One region of the Macrococcus brunensis genome, then DNA from elsewhere that is predicted to be linked to it. Evidence: riboswitches for the same ligand, from Rfam matches in the RefSeq annotation. Region 1 holds a riboswitch; each other region holds the start of a gene.

Region 1 (5,557 bases):
ATACAATGCTTGAAGTATTCATCTGGGAAGAGAAGGATGAAATATATATCCTGATTATTACGGATTTAAAAGAGGAAGTTCTGTATAAGAATGAAGAGCTGATATCAGATATAGAAGGACTGGCGCATCACTTAGTGATTGAAAAGGGTTCTACACAGCTTTTTGAATTTGTGGAGATAAATAAAGAAGAGTTCCAAGCGGATCCCTTATCTCAAGAAACACTAGCTTGCCAGATTATAGAATACAGAGATAGATGCTGGGCAGAATATGTACAGCGCAACATCTATCCAAAATATCCTTTAATTAGCTATGATGCACATCAGAAAACATTTACTTACTAGCAGCCTGCTGCTCTTCAATGGCGAATGTCGCCCATATGGTCATGATAAAAAAGATACTGAATCCTAGTCCAGATACCCAGATACGCCATGTATCAGGATGATTAAAGACGATATTCGAATAAGAATAGTAACTGAATAAAATTATCCAATAACTCATAAAGAGTGGCGCATATGGAGAGACATTTTTCAAAGTTATCATTCCTTTCGTAATCCAGTATAACACCCATATAAAGGGAAAACCAGGAGGCTGATAATTCGTCTCCTGGTTTTTAGTCATTACCTATATTCACCAGCGCGAATGGATAGACATGAGCTGCGCCTTGGTCCAGTAACAGACTCGCGGCAACAGTCATCGTCCAGCGTGAATCAACCAGGTCATCCATCAGCAGCACGTTCTTCCCTTGAACTGCTTCTGTCTGACTCACTTTAAGTGTCTCCCGCACGTTATTCTCCTGCATCATCGAGTTATGCATCTCTTTCTGCGGCATACCTTGAGCTGTCTTCTCCAGTGCTTCGCTATAAGTTATCCCCAGATTATCTGCAACCTTTCTGCCAAGTTCAGGGATAAGAGTGGGTCTTCTTAAACTCGGCACGCCAGTTATCACTTCGATATCATTTGCAGCAATATGCTCTTTCAGAAAGTGAGTCACAGTCGTCACGGTCTTGTCTGAGAAATGACCTTGCTCTCGCTCCAGCATAAACCGCCTGCCGATAGGAGAGTAGGCATCAACAGTATAAGTCCAGCCGAGTTCGTATACGAGTGCGTCGTCAACCTTCTTATTGTTCGACCAGCGTTTACGCGGTGTGATGACACCGTGCAGCTTGTTCTTAAATTCCTTCGCCTGCTCAAGATAAGGATTGTCGTCCTCCAGTGTAATGAACTGCCTGTTACGACAATGCGCACAGATGCCGCAGCGTTCCTTTGTATCAGGCGCGTCCAGTTCGTCCGCAATAAACTTCATATAGCAGCCGTCATAATTGATGAATGCTTTCAGGTTATCCAGTTCAGCAAGACGAGTCTCATTCAGCTGCTTTTGAATCCGCGCGTTGCCCGCCGCATCAAAATGGTGCTTCGGATGGACGTAGTACTTACTTTTCTCCATATAGATATAGTTATGGACATAGAGATACTTCAGTACAGAAGCGAGTTTTGTGACGTTCAGATTGAAATGCTGCAGAATCTCATTCCGTTTCAGTCCATCTGCGCTGTCACCGATCACCTGCAGAATCTGCTGCAGCAGCTCCGGATCCTTGTTCGCGCCTTCAATAAATGACTTGATGATCTCTTCGTCCTCCTCCCCGTGCAGCAGAATCGCTAAGGCAGGAGAACCATCACGCCCGGCACGGCCGATCTGCTGATAGTAGGCGATCAGGTTCTGCGGCAGCTGGAAATGAATGACGAAACCGATATCGGATTTGTCATAACCCATGCCGAGCTTGACAGTAGAGACAATAACGCGTGTCATGCCAGTATGGAATCCTTCGAGTATGTCTTCAGTCATATCTTCACCAGACGCATCCTGCAAACCCGAATAATAAGCAGTAACAGAGATACCTTGTAGCGACAGGAAATAGGCAACAGAGTCACATTCCTTCTTCGTCAGGCAGTAGATGATGCCCTGTTTCTTGCTCAGGAATGGATGTCGCGTCAAAGCATCCGTGATAAAAGCCAGCCGTTCAACCTTACTCTGTGCCGCGTTGACCTGAATGGAAATATTGTCACGAATCAAGTCGCCACGGAAGACCTGTAAGTCATCACCTAACTGATCCTTGATATCCTGAATCACCCGGTCATTCGCAGTCGCTGTCGTCCCGAGAATCGCGATGTGATCAGGGAACGACTGCAGCAGATAGACGATACGCTGATAGTCAGGTCTGAAATCATGACCCCAGTCAGAAATCGAATGTGCTTCATCCACCACGACCATCTCAATGTTATTCACTTCACTGAGATGCTCTACAAACTCTGGATTTGACAGCTTCTCAGGCGAGACAATAATCGCATCTACTTCGTTTAGCGACGCATAGATCATCTCCCAGTCATCGCGGTTGTTGCTGTTGATGGTCACGACATTGAGACCGAGCTTTTTCGCTGCCTCAATCTGATTGTGCATCAAGGCAAGAAGCGGACTGATAATAATCGTCGGACCCGCACCACGTTCCCGCAGTATCTTCGTCGCAATGAAGTAGACAATAGACTTACCCCAGCCCGTCTTCTGAATGACCAGCGTCTTCTGCTTATTCACGACAGCTGTAATGGCCTCAAGCTGACCGTTGCGAAACTCACTGTCAGGACCATATGTCTCTTTTAAAATCTGGATAGCGCGTTCTGAAACGTTCATGGAAAAACCTCCTTAGTTAATCTCATTTATTGTAACAAGAGCAGAACTAAAAGTATAAGAGTCTGAAGTTGAGTGAAAAAACTGAAAATAATAAAAATATGATTGACCGACTATAAGTCTGATGATATGCTATGTATCAATTAAATAACTTATAAAGAGAGATGGAGGGAATTGGCCCTTTGAAGTCTCAGCAACCGGCATTTGCACGGTGCTAAATCCAACAGGTTCTGCCTGAAATATGAGTGTATACTTTTATACCCCTCTTTTTCAGAGGGGTATTTTTTTATGGGGGGAAGAAAAATGAGTAATGAGTTCAAAAGAGGGTTAGAGAAGCGTCATGTCATGATGTTAAGTTTCGGTGGTGTAATTGGAACGGGTTTATTTCTAAGTACAGGATATACTTTGCAGCAAGCAGGACCGATAGGAACAGTTATTAGCTATATAATAGGTGCCCTGCTCGTCTATATTGTGATGAAATGTATGGGTGCATTAGCTGTAGAACATCCAGATGTAGGGGGATTCCATACATATGCAAACATCTATATTCATCCATCAATCGGGCATGTGGTCGCATGGAGCTACTGGTTATGCTGGACTATCGCACTCGGATCTGAAGTCACTGCGGGAGGGATTCTTTTTCAGAAGTGGTTTCCTCAATTTCCAGTCTGGTTATTTAGTTTGATTTTTATAGTAGTTATTGTAGGTATTAATTTTACGACTAGTAGAACTTATGGAGAAACAGAATTTTGGTTATCTTTAGTAAAAGTGCTTGCGATTGTCGTTTTCATTATTGTTGGATTGCTTATTATCTTTAACTTAATACCATCAAAACTGGAGCCAGTCATAGACGGCGAAAAGTTACTCAAGATTCCTCATGGTCTATTCGGGATCTTTACGACTATGCTAGCAGTCAATTATGCTTTTAGTGGTACAGAACTGATTGCCATTGCTGCAGGAGAGACTAAGAATCCTCAAAAAGTCATCCCGAAAACAATAAGTGCAACGGTATGGCGTTTAGCAGTTTTATTTATTGGAACTATTATCATCATGGTTCTGTTGCTGCCGATTGACAAAGTGAGCTTACTTGAAAGTCCTTTTGTATCCATATTGGATAGCATAGGTATACCTTTTGCAGGAGATATCATGAACTTTGTTATATTGACGGCTTTATTGTCAGCGGCAAACTCAGGCCTTTATGCTTCAAGTCGTATGCTTTGGAGTTTATCCGAGCGTGACAATATTATTCCTATAGCACGAAAACTGAATAAAAAGGGTATGCCGATCAATGCGACAATTATCAGTTTAGCAGGTGCCCTCTTAAGTTTATTATCCAGTGTGATTGCGCCTTCTACGGTTTATTTAGCCCTTGTATCCATTGCAGGGTTTGCAGTCGTTGTTGTATGGATGAGCATATGTGCTGCAAGGTACAATCAACTGCGTAAAAAGCAGGAAACTCACAAAAAAGCCTATATATTGCCGATTGCCGGGTTTCTATTATGTTTGATTTCAACTATTGGTGTCCTGTTTGATCCAAATCAGAGATTAGCCACATTAATAGGATTGCCATTCTGCATTCTTGTAGGATTACTTCATTATTTCATTAAGAAAAAAGGAGGAGAAATTCATGCAGTTACAAGATAAATTAGGACAGGAAATCATTTTATTAGATGGAGGATTCGGCACAACCGTTGAGCAGTTCGGTTATGATGTTAATCATCCTTTGTGGTCTTCAAATTTAATAGAATCAAATCCGGAAGCTGTCTACCAAGTGCATCAGGCATTTGTTGATGCAGGTGCAGAAATCATTTTAACTAACACTTATCAGGCGGCTATACAGTCATTTATTAATATGGGATTAAACTATCAAGATGCAAGAAACTATTTAAAGAAAGCAGTAGAGATTGCCAGACGAGCAGCTAAAGAGAATACGATTATTGCAGGCTCGTTAGGACCATATGGAGCAATGCTGGGTAACGGCGCTGAATATACTGGCGACTATATTATCTCCGAGCAAGATTACATCGACTATCATAAAGAGCGCTTAGATATACTGATTGAAGCCGGAATCAGCGTATTTGCATTTGAAACCATTCCTAATCTTGAAGAAATCAAAGCAGTAAAGAAATTGCTTGAGGAATATGAAGAAATAGAAGCATGGCTATCAGTAACGCTGAATGACAGTACACACCTGTCAGATGGTACACAGCTTGATGAGGTTATTGAAACTGTGAATGCTATTCCAAATGTACTTGCATTCGGAATCAATTGCACAAGCATTAAAGTGATAGATGAAGCAGTAGATAAATTAATCAAGCAAAGTTCTAAAGATATTATTCTTTATCCGAATGGTGGCAGAAAGTATGATGCCAGCAACAAAGTATGGATTGGGGATGAAGAACAGTCACTACTTGAAGCGGCTGTCAGATGGAAAGATAAAGGCGTCAAGTTTATAGGAGGATGTTGTCAGGTAGGACCGGACGATATCAAAGAGTTAAAAGCATCTTTATAACAAGTTAGAAACACACTTCTATTTATTAGAAGTGTGTTTCTATTTCATAGAAATAATATGATATAATGAGCTTGATTCTAAATGTTATAAAATGACATAAAAGGAGATAATGACATGTTGAAACTAATCAGCAAACTTTTTTCTAGAAAGAAAGAAGAGAAACAAACACAATGGCCACCGAAGCATGCGCAGAAGTTAACTGCAGAAGAAATACAGGAGAAAATCGACGAAAATAAAAGTGATGAAAACCAAATAGTGCTAGGCGGTACTCATTCAGTTTAAAAGAGAATGGAAACAAGAATCAAACGAAGACAATATCGTTTGATTTTTTTATGCAATGAACTTGAATTAAAAGTAGTTAATAA
Region 2 (5,557 bases), 680 kb from region 1:
GCGGAAAAGCGACTTATCTCCAGAGCCTTATTCCACAAGATGCTTTTCAGAGCATTGAATTTGATGCCACATTTAAAGGTATTCAGACGTTTCTTGAACAGCTGAATCATCCTCTTGAAAATTATATTTTCACCAATGTCGGAACAGGCACTTCTATTCACCACGTTAAAGGAGAAGTGCAGGAGCGCGCGGGTGGTACTGGTGCTGGCGGTGGTATGATTCAAGGGCTTGGCTACCTGTTGACCGGGGAAGCAGATTACGAGACTTTGACTGCACTGGCCGCAAAAGGTGACCGTGATGACATCGACCTCAAAGTTAAACATATCTATAAAGGTGATAAGACCCCTATTCCGGGTGAACTGACAGCGGCAAACTTCGGCCGTGTGCTGCATACAAAAGATACGGTCCAGTACACTGATGCTGATAAACTGGCAGCTGCTATCGGTGCCGTCGGTGAAACCGTGACGACTGTTTCCATCCATGCCGCAAGAGAATTCGGCGCTGAGTACGTCGTTTACATCGGTTCATCGTTCCTAAGCAATGAACTGCTGAAAAAAGTTGTTATGAACTATACGGTACTGCGCGGCTTTAAACCTTATTTCATCGAGAACGGCGAATATTCAGGTGCACTCGGCACTTTAAAATTAATGGAAGAAAAATAAGACAGGCCGCTGAGTCAGCGGTCTGTCTTATTTTTATCGGTTGAATTCTACAAAAGCCTGGTCATGCTTTTCTACATCTTGTTTTTCGCCATGCCAGATGCCAACAAATCTTGAAGGTACAGTCTGTCCCTCAAAATAATCACCATCGTAATAAGCAAGCGGGAACAGTCGTCCTGCCTTTACTTCTTCTAAAATCCGGGCGTAGAAATCCTCATTTGTAACTTTCGCGTATGCACCGAAGAATTTCTCATAATCGCCTTCCAACAATTCGTCCATAATCAGCATAGAGGTCGAACCATTCTGTCTGAAGTTCAGATCAATCGCATAGACAGCACCTTTATCATCGACGAGGAGATCAAATCCTGCAATACCACGATAGCCTTCAGCGACGCCGTTCTCCATGATCTCACGGCCAGCCGCAATCACTTGTTCAGGTACATGATGAGCTGTTGTGTTGCCGCGGTACTTGCCATATTCATTCGTATCCTGAATTGAAGCACCGATATACTGAAGCCCTGTTGCATCACTATAGGCGTACTGCACACAATAGTTCTGTTCTGTCTTGATGTAATCTTCAATGATGAAGTCTGAATCTGTTTCTGCTTCCTGAATACGGCTGAGTGCTTTCTCACGATCCTGGTCGTTATAGCAGATCATTACGCCATAACCACCTGCAGTCGGATGGTCATCACCCGGCTTGATGACGTATGGATACTGCCAAGTTTCGAGTGTTTCTTCAAGCTTGCTGACAGGTACCACGTCGCGTTTTGGCAGGAATTTGCCTTTCGTCCAGTCTGACAGCTTCATTTTATTATTAAGCGCTACAAATAAATCTTTATTCACATAGTACGTAGACGGTTTCACGTAGTCCTCATTATGTGTATATTGGAAGAAAATCTTCTCTCCCGCTTCTTCTGCTTCTCTCAACCGCTGATGATAACTATCCGCATCTTTAAACGTACGATAATTGGACGGCAGTTCAATACCTGCTGCTTCCAATAACGTTTTCGTCTTTTCTCCAACCGTTGCTTCATGAAGAATCACCGGTATATCCGCTATCAGTAATTCCCTTGCCGTCAGCATATTGGCCTGATGTTCTTCCGTTGTCAGCCAAGGATTTTTTTCGTATGAAGGACGAGATGTAAATACAACATGATTGCCATAAAGCTGATGCATAGTCAGCGGGCGTTTAGATAAAAAGTTATTCATTCGTTACTCCTTATGTAGTTGCTTGATTTGATTTAAAACTTCAGGTTTAGTAATCAGTTCAACAGCCATTGTCGCCATAATACGTGCACCTTGCAGAAGGGCATGGTCGCCTCCCGGGCTTGCCGCTGCTTCTCTGAATGCCGGTGTATGACCGACAAGAGTTGAAGGTCCCATTTTCAAATGAGGATGAATGGTAGGAATGACATGACTCACATTACCCGTATCAGTCGAACCGAAACCAAAATCATCATGCTCAATAGGTTCATTATGCTTCTTCGCATGGCGTTCAAATAAATCATCCAGACGGTCGTTCACAATGAATTCGTCCACTCCATTCTGAATGCGATTCAGTTTGGCAGTTCCACCGGCCATACGAGCAGCACCGTGCGCAATCTCTTCTACTCTGTCAGTCAAACCATTGAGCTGCTCACGTGTCAATGCCCGTGTATAGAGACGTGCTTTCGTATAGTCCGGGATAATATTTGCACTTGCACCCCCGTCCAGAATAACACCATGGACTTTATCACGCGGTTTGATATGCTGTCTCAGCTGTGCAATACCGTTGAAAAAGCTGATCATCATATCCAGTGCATTAATGCCGTTGAACGCACTTTCAGAGGCATGTGCGCTCTTGCCGAAGAACTCCACCTCAAAGACATCAACTGCTAGTGTCGGTACTGTGCGATATGATTCATGGCCAGGGTGAACCATCAGGGCCACATCACTATCATCAAAGAGACCTTCCTTAACATAACTTGCTTTCGCGCTACCATTGACTCCGCCTTCTTCAGCAGGTGAACCAAACACTTTGATAGTACCGCCTATATCGTCAATCACTGTCTTCAGACTGAGGGCAGCGAGCACACTGCTTGTACCGATAATATTATGTCCACATGCATGCCCGAGTTCAGGGAGTGCATCGTATTCTGCGAGAAAAGCGATAGTAGGACCTGGTTTAGAACTGGCATAAGTCGCAATGAAGCCGGTCGCATGACCTGCGATATCCCGCTCAAGGTGAAACTCGTTATCCTCAAGAAGCTTTGATAACTCCGCTGACGCGAAGAACTCTTCGTTGCCCAGTTCAGGTCTTGCATGTATCGCATGACTCAGCTCAATTATACTTTCTTTATGTTGATTAATATATTCTAAAATGCGGTTTTCATATTGTTCCATAAAAAAGCTCCTTTATTTCCGTACACTTAACAAAAGAGACATTCCAAGATAAGGAATGTCTCTGCAATCTTATCTGTCAGCTATGCTGTAGGACTTAGCACCTTGCCAAACGGTAGGTTGCTGGATGTCATCGGGCCTATCCCTCGATCCTTCTTGATAAGTATGGAATTATTTAATGATTACTATATAGTTTTCTGATTGTTTCGTCAATCATTTAGTTCTCGAGGCAGCCTAATCTGGAATTTTGTACCTGCTATTGAACTATGGACACTGATCTGCCCGTTATGGTTTTCGACAATCTGTTTAGCGACTGCCAGACCTAAACCAGAACCTTCATTATTGGCTGTCGTATTCGTCCCGCGGTAATAGCGATTGAATATATAGGGTATCTCTTCCTGCGGGATGCCTTTGCCATTGTCGCCGATCTCAATGACAATATCATTACCATCAGCAAATGAATTGATCCAGACTTCAATATCATCATTATAGACAAAAGCATTAGAGACGATATTCATCAGTACCCGATTCATGCGTTCTTTATCAAGCTTAACATTCTGATTGAGCTGATTGACGGCATGCAGATTCGGATGATTGAACGAGTCAATAAACTGCTGAATATATTCGCCGACATTGACCGTCTGTTTATTAAATTCAAAATGATCATTCTTCAGCTGGTAAGTCATATTTAAATCTTTTAACAGTGAATCGATATAAAGGGCTTTGTCTTCAATGATTTCAGCAAACTTCTGACGGTCTTCGCAACTGATGTCAAGATCGCTGTTTAAGAGTTTGCTATAGCCATAAATGGAACTGAGCGGCGTCTTAAAGTCATGAGTGATACCTGATACCCATTCATCACGCAGCGTTGCAACACGGTTCTGATAAGTCCGGTCGTTATCCAGCTTCTCTGTCAATTCACGGATGGATTCATCTACAGAGGTGTACATCCGGTACTTTCTGCGCATGCGGTCCCTTCTGTAGATATGCTTATTGTCAGGGACGCGGTAGATGCCTCTGCTCAACTGACTCAGCCAGTCAACAAAATGGATAAGAGGTCGTGCAAAGTTGCGGCTCACATAATAAGCGAGTGCCAGTATCAGCCCGAAAATAAGTGAAGAATAAATAAGATACCAGAGCAGGAAGTTTAAAGCAAAGGCCATATAATCTTTATCCATAAAAATACCGTTCTCTGCTAAAATAATTCTTTTGTCCCGAGCATTCTGATTTTCTGCTACAAATAAATAGTAATCATCATCATGCATCGTTTCCTGCAGCACATACTTATTGAAGTTATCATTATTGAGATCCTTGAACCAGTTCTCTTCGACGTCTTTAGTGTTAAAGCTGCCGTAGAGTTTAATCAGTTTATCTTTTTCCATATTCTGCTTAAAAAGCGACAGATTATGTTCATCCATGTAGCGATGAAGTGCCACGGTCTCTTCTAAATCAAATAATTCAGCGGCTTTAACCAGCGGCTGGCGGTTGATCAGCACCGCCTGGTATTGTTCGGTCAGTGACCATGTCGTGACTCCCTGCAGATAATACCAGCTGAGTGTATGGATTTTTTCATGATTATTGAAGGATTTGATGATATCACCGTGACTATTACGTATGAGAAGCATGCCATCCTGGTCTTTCAGTGCCTGTGAGAGTTCTTGCTGAATCGTAATATTTTTTTCATTGCTGATGTCGATAAGACTCTGTATCGTATCTGTAGACTGCGCCTGCAGTGTTCCGCTTGTCATGTTACTCGATGAACGAACGATAAAAAAAACAATCAATAAAAGAAGAAGTAAATTGATCAACACATAGAATAATGAAAAATAGCCGATAAATTTCCAGGTGAATTTGCGCGCCGTTGTCTTCAATTGTGTTCCACTTTCAAGATGTAACCGACACTTCTGACTGTGAGAAGTCTGACAGGGTCACTCGGTACTTCTTCAATTTTTTCTCGTAGTTTCCTGATATGTACCATCACTGTATTCTCATCGATGAACTGGTTATCCCAGACTGCCTCGTAAATCTCTTCTTTTGTCAGCACTTTATTCTGATTTTCAAATAAATACTGCATGAGAAGATATTGTTTCCCCGACAGATGATAGACTTTATCTTTAACTGTCAGCTCAGCGGTACGCTCATCAAAAAAGAAATCAATAGGCTGCTTCGCCCTCAAGTAACGATCAATATTCGCCTTCACTCTTGCAGCGAGAATCAGCGGATTAAATGGTTTGGTGATATAATCATCTGCCCCTGTTGCAAAGCCGGTGAGTTTATCTTCGTCTGTTACATTCGCTGAAACATATAAAATGGGTGCATCTGACTGACGACGAATACGTTCAGCCAGGTCATAACCTTTACCGTCCGGCAGATTGATGTCCAGTATATAAGCATCGTAATGCAGAGACTGCTTGCAGGCATCCTGAAACGTATGGACGAGATCAATAGTCTCATAACCTTCCCGCTGCAGAATAAACTTAATCATCTCAGCAATTTCTACTTCATCTTCTACGATT
Region 3 (5,557 bases), 120 kb from region 1:
ACAAGCTCGTAACGGGTACAATTAAGTCAAAAGGAGTGAGTGATATGACAAAACAGTTATTTGAGCCCCTGACATTGAAGAATGGGATTACGATTAAGAATCGTCTCTATAAAGGAGCGATGAGCGAGGCACTTGGGACAAAGGATTATGGTCCTACAGAAGAGCTCATTCATGTCTATCGTCGCTGGGCGCATGGCGGTATCGGTATGTCGCTTACCGGCAATGTTATGGTCGACAGCCGCTATTTAGGAGAACCGGGTAATGTCGTCATTGAAGATGAAAGACATTTAGAGATGTTGAAGAAATGGGCAGAAGCCGGCACTGAAGATGGCAGTCATATCTGGATGCAGATTAACCATCCGGGTAAACAAAGTCCGAAGTCGATGACTAAGAAACCTGTGGCACCAAGTGCAGTGCCGATTACAGGACCGGCCGGCAGTGGTTTCAATGCACCACGGGCGATGACAACAGAAGAAATCAAAGATACTGTGCAGCGTTTTGTCACAACTGCTGAAGTAGCGAAGAAAGCAGGTTTTACAGGTGTACAAATTCATGGTGCACATGGCTATCTAGTGAGCCAGTTTCTTTCACCGCGTGATAATCAGCGCACAGATGAGTACGGCGGAACTTTAGAGAACCGTATGCGGTTTCTAGTAGAAGTCTACGAGGGAATGCGTGCTGCACTTGGCAAAGATTATCCGATCAGTCTGAAAATCAATTCTACTGACTTCAGGGAAGACAGTTTCACTGAAGAAGAATCAACTGCAGTCATCAGACAGATGGCAGAACTCGGTATTGATTTAGTCGAAATTTCAGGTGGGGACTATGAGAAACCGAAAATGATGAGTGACGGTGAAGTCTATTTTCTGGATTATGCACAGAAAATCAGTCAAGAAGTTGATGTCCCGATAGCAGTCATCGGGGGCTTCCGTAAGAAGACAAGTATGGTAGATGCACTTGCACAGACAGATGTGGCCATGATCGGTATCGCAAGACCGCTCGTGCTGCGTCCGGATCTGCCCAATCGCCTGGCCAACGGCACTTATCGGGATATAGAGCTTCCACGTCTGACAACAGGTATCAAGTTACTCGATCAGACACTCGGCGGTTTCTCAGGCCTGACTTATTATGAACAGCAGATCAGCCGTCTTGGTCGAGGACTGCCGCCACTGAAGCATACCAATGGCTGGTCACCGATTTTTCATCTGATCAGGTCACATGGCCCTGCTGCTTTATCACCTAGACGACGCTAGTCATATGACAAGACGCGCAAAGTTAATTTGCGCGTCTTTTTTATCCGGTTTGCTCATTTTTATGTTTCACTATTAAGGTGAGCCAGTTCATATAAAACTGTCTGGCGTGATGTGACCACTGATTGACGGGTTGATTCAAGGGTAGATTATCCGGGAAATAATGGGCGGGAATATAGGCATTATTTTTCTGTGAGTCCCGGCTATATTCTTCTTTCAGTGTGTCAGTGTCGTATTCCAGATGCCCGAGCACAAAAGTGTCATGCGAATCAGAGGTTGAGATGATATCAGGGCCCAGCTCATCATTAAAGGACAGAACTATGACTTCTGACTGAGTATCCAGTTCAACAGTAGCATGTCTGGACTGAGGCACTTGATAGAAAGGCACCAGGCCTTCTGTCAGCGGATGCTCCTGGGTTATATAATATGGATAGATACCTGATAATTTCTGCGGCAGCAGTTTTTTTTCGATGCCATAATAGTGATGAAGCGCGAAGAGAGCCCCCCAGCATATAAAAAGACGGTAAGGTATTGCCTGCAGCCGGTCAGTCAGTCGACGAAGTGTGCTGATATAACGGACTTCTTCGTAATCAAGGTGTTCGAGGGGTGCGCCTGTGATAATCAGACCATCAAACTGCTCAGGATTGACGTTATCTGCCGGTATATAATAAGACTGGCAGGCATAATAAGCAGGATTAACAGACTCTGGGTTATCGATATAAGCGAACGTGACCCTGATATCGACAGGGAGACTGTGAAATATCTGCAGCAGCTGCTGTTCAGCACGTTGTTTGTTCGGCATCAGATTGATGACTAAGAGGCGGATATCTCCATTATTCCCTGATGATTCATCCAGCTGCAGGTCACTCAGTGTTTCTGGATGGCAGTTAGTATGCGTGATCGTCATTTAAACGGCACTGAAGCCTTTCTCTAGGTCTTGGAGGATGTCATCAATATGCTCGATGCCGATAGAGACACGGATGGTTTCAGGTCTGACGCCACTTGCGAGTTGTTCCTCCGGAGTGAGCTGTGCATGAGTTGTTGAAGCTGGATGAATGATCAGTGACTTGGCATCACCGACATTGGCCAGCAGCGAAAACAGCTCGAGCGCTTCGATAAACTTACGACCGGCTTCATAGCCGCCTTTCAAGCCGAACGTGAAAATAGAGCCGGCACCTTTTGGCAGATATTTCTCTTTCAGTGCATAGTAAGGACTGCCTGACAGACCTGCATAGTCGACCCATTCAACTTGTGGATGCTGCTGCAGAAATGCTGCCACTTTCTCTGCATTTGAAACGTGACGTTCCACACGGAGTGAGAGGGTCTCTAGCCCTTGTGCCAGCAGGAAAGCATTGAATGGTGAAAGCGCAGCGCCTGTATCACGCAGAAGAGTCGTTCTGATTTTCGCAGTGAAGGCGACGTCACCGAATGTTTCGTAGAACTTCAGGCCATGGTAGGAAGGATCAGGGTCGCTCAGTCCCTTGAATTTACCATTGCCCCAGTTGAAATTGCCACCTTCTACAATGACACCGCCGATAGATGTCCCGTGGCCGCCGAGAAACTTGGTCGCTGAATGGACAACGATATTAGCGCCATGATCAAATGGTCTGCAAAGATAGGGCGAAGCGAATGTATTATCTACAACGAGTGGAATATCATGTTTTTTGGCGATTGCAGCGAGAGTCTCGATATCTTCAATATGCCCCTCAGGATTGCCGATAGTCTCAACGAAAACTGCTTTTGTCTGCGGCAGGATTGAAGCCTCAACTTGTTCAGGACATTTAGTATCAACAAGCGAGACGTTGATACCGTATTTACGAAAAGTATGCGTCAGTAATGTATGAGTACCACCGTACAGACTGCTTGAAGCGACAATATGATCACCGCTTTCTGCCAGTGCCTGCAGTGCGTAGGTGACCGCTGCCATACCTGAAGCAACAGCAAGTCCCGCAGTCCCTCCTTCAAGTGCAGCGACACGGCTTTCAAAAGCGGCTGTCGTCGGATTGGTCAGTCGTGAGTAGATATTCCCTGCTTCCTTTAAGCCGAACAGATTAGCCGCATGCTCAGTATCATCAAAAGTGAAGGAAGTCGTCTGATAGATGGGCAGTGCTCTAGCATTCGCATCATTTTTCTCAGGTAGACCGGCATGTAGCTGTAAAGTTTCGAACTGATAATTTGTCATAACTGAAAACCTCCTTGAAATAGAAAATACACTTATCCAGGAGGGGATAAGTGCATACGCACAGACTCATCTCTCAGGATATTCCTGCTGGAATTAGCACCTTACTGAAAAGGTTGCCGGGTTTCGTAGGGCCAGTCCCTCCACCACTCTGGATAAGCAGTATTTAATTAATCACTATCTTATACAGTCAGCAATTGAATGTCAATCGCTTTTTGACAATATAAAATTTTCTGATTTCTTGTTGACAAGACTGAATGGTCTTTATATACTAGCGTTAATTTAATATTCTGAAAGCGAAAAAGAGAAAAAGTAATGACAAGTTCTTTTCAACAGCGAGCTTCTGTAGGTGAAATGAAGCAAAAGACTTGTGATGAAAAATGGCCTCTTTGCTGCAAGCTGAAAGTGTGAACAAGTAAGTGATGTCCGAGAGTTGGCGCTCGTTATCAACGTCAAAGTATACTTCTGTGTACTTACTGAGGCTCAGTCAGTGATGGCTGCGCGAATAAAGGTGGTACCGTGGGCAACCCCTCACCCTTTACTAATAAGTAAAGGAGTGTGGGGTTTTTTAATTTGCTATGGAATATGACATGTTGAATTTAGATATAGAACTCAGTACAGAGACAATTAAAAATAACGGAGGAATGAACAATGACAGCAGATAAGACAGTACAACCGAAATTTGATTATGTAGGCAGCTTCCTGAGACCGGAGAATCTGAAAAAAGCACGCAGTCAATTTGAACAGGGTGAAATCACACAGCAACAGCTGACTGAAGTTGAGAATCAGGAAATCATCACACTGATTCGCAAGATAGAAGAATTAGGGTATACGACAGTGACTGACGGCGAGTTCAGAAGAAGTTACTGGCACCTGGATTTCTTCTTCGGCTTTAATGGGATCGAACGTCAGCTGCTGGAGCAGGGCTATCAGTTCCATAATGTTGAGACGAGAAAAGACAGTATCAAATTTGTCAGCAAGATTTCAGGTGAGAATCATCCATTCGTCGAACACTTCAAGTTTGTCCGGGACCATGCATCCAGCCATGTAACCGTTAGACAGACAATCCCGGCCCCTGCACAGCTGCTCGTTGAACTGACACGCCCAGGTGTCAAGGAGTCAGTAGAAGCCATTTACGATTCACGAGAAGCAGTGAAAGAAGATATTATCAAGACTTATAAGCAGGTGATTGATGATCTGTATAACGCAGGCCTCAAAGTTCTGCAGCTGGATGACTGTTCGTGGGGCATTCATCTTTCTGAGGAGACAGCGAAAAAAATTCATGGTGAAGGAAACGGCACTTCCATTCCGCTCGATGAACTGAAAGCAGAACTGCTTGACATCAATAACCGCGTCATTCATCAGGCACCGAGTGACCTTATCATCAACACACACGTCTGCCGGGGAAATTATCAGTCAGACTGGGCAAGTGAAGGACCGTATACAAAAGTAGCTGAAGAACTGTTCGGCAGGGAGGATGTACATGCTTACTATCTTGAGTATGATACAGAACGTGCAGGCGGCTTTGAACCCCTTGAGAAAGTCACTGGTGGTAAACACGTAGTCCTTGGGCTCATCACCTCCAAGTTTCCGGCTCTTGAAGACAAGGAAGAGGTCAAAGCACGTATTGATGAAGCAGCAAAGTATGTACCTGTCGAACGACTGAGCATCAGCCCACAGTGCGGCTTCGCTTCAACAGAAGAAGGTAATCTGCTGTCAGAAGAAGAGCAGTGGGCAAAACTCAGATGGGTTAAGGAGATTGCGGAAGAATACTTTACAGAAGCGGGGAAATAAGACAGAGGGCATCTATAGGTGCCCTTCTATTATGTTTACTGTATAATTTTGATAAGGGAGTGGTGTGCGTGGAAATAATTTATCTGGCAGGCGGCTGTCTTTGGGGGGTACAGGCTTTTATTAAAACAATACCGGGTGTTATCACGACAGAAGCGGGCCGTGCAAACGGAACGAGTGATACACTGGATGGACCATACGATGGCTATGCTGAGTGTGTGAAGACAATATTTAATCCTGAAGAAGTAACGGTAGAGACACTGCTTGAAAATCTATTTCTGATTATTGATCCTTACAGTGTCAATCAGCAGGGAATCGATGTCGGAGAGAAGTACCG

What was found. A riboswitch is a leader RNA that binds a small molecule or an ion and turns the genes downstream of it on or off. The one in region 1 is predicted to bind S-adenosylmethionine.
Region 2: linked by a shared signal. The riboswitch ahead of MGG13_RS10060 (M20 family metallopeptidase) and the one ahead of MGG13_RS02460 (amino acid permease) in region 1 are both predicted to bind S-adenosylmethionine.
Region 3: linked by a shared signal. The riboswitch ahead of MGG13_RS01765 (O-acetylhomoserine aminocarboxypropyltransferase/cysteine synthase family protein) and the one ahead of MGG13_RS02460 (amino acid permease) in region 1 are both predicted to bind S-adenosylmethionine.

What each region holds. Positions count from the first base shown of each region.
Region 1 is NZ_CP092179.1:451,364-456,920, forward strand. Features, by position in the region: gene MGG13_RS02445 (hypothetical protein) at 1-341, shown strand, start outside; gene MGG13_RS02450 (hypothetical protein) at 331-498, opposite strand; gene MGG13_RS02455 (RecQ family ATP-dependent DNA helicase) at 611-2,683, opposite strand; SAM riboswitch class I at 2,830-2,928, shown strand; gene MGG13_RS02460 (amino acid permease) at 2,969-4,324, shown strand; gene mmuM (homocysteine S-methyltransferase) at 4,308-5,192, shown strand; gene MGG13_RS02470 (hypothetical protein) at 5,307-5,474, shown strand.
Region 2 is NZ_CP092179.1:1,893,006-1,898,562, forward strand. Features, by position in the region: gene coaW (type II pantothenate kinase) at 1-662, shown strand, start outside; gene ldmS (L-aspartate--L-methionine ligase LdmS) at 696-1,871, opposite strand; gene MGG13_RS10060 (M20 family metallopeptidase) at 1,875-3,044, opposite strand; SAM riboswitch class I at 3,111-3,207, opposite strand; gene MGG13_RS10065 (sensor histidine kinase) at 3,251-4,912, opposite strand; gene MGG13_RS10070 (response regulator transcription factor) at 4,909-5,557, opposite strand, start outside.
Region 3 is NZ_CP092179.1:329,692-335,248, forward strand. Features, by position in the region: gene MGG13_RS01755 (NADH:flavin oxidoreductase/NADH oxidase family protein) at 45-1,253, shown strand; gene MGG13_RS01760 (homoserine O-acetyltransferase/O-succinyltransferase family protein) at 1,294-2,157, opposite strand; gene MGG13_RS01765 (O-acetylhomoserine aminocarboxypropyltransferase/cysteine synthase family protein) at 2,158-3,432, opposite strand; SAM riboswitch class I at 3,496-3,591, opposite strand; gene MGG13_RS01770 (5-methyltetrahydropteroyltriglutamate--homocysteine S-methyltransferase) at 4,081-5,223, shown strand; gene MGG13_RS01775 (peptide-methionine (S)-S-oxide reductase) at 5,292-5,557, shown strand, end outside.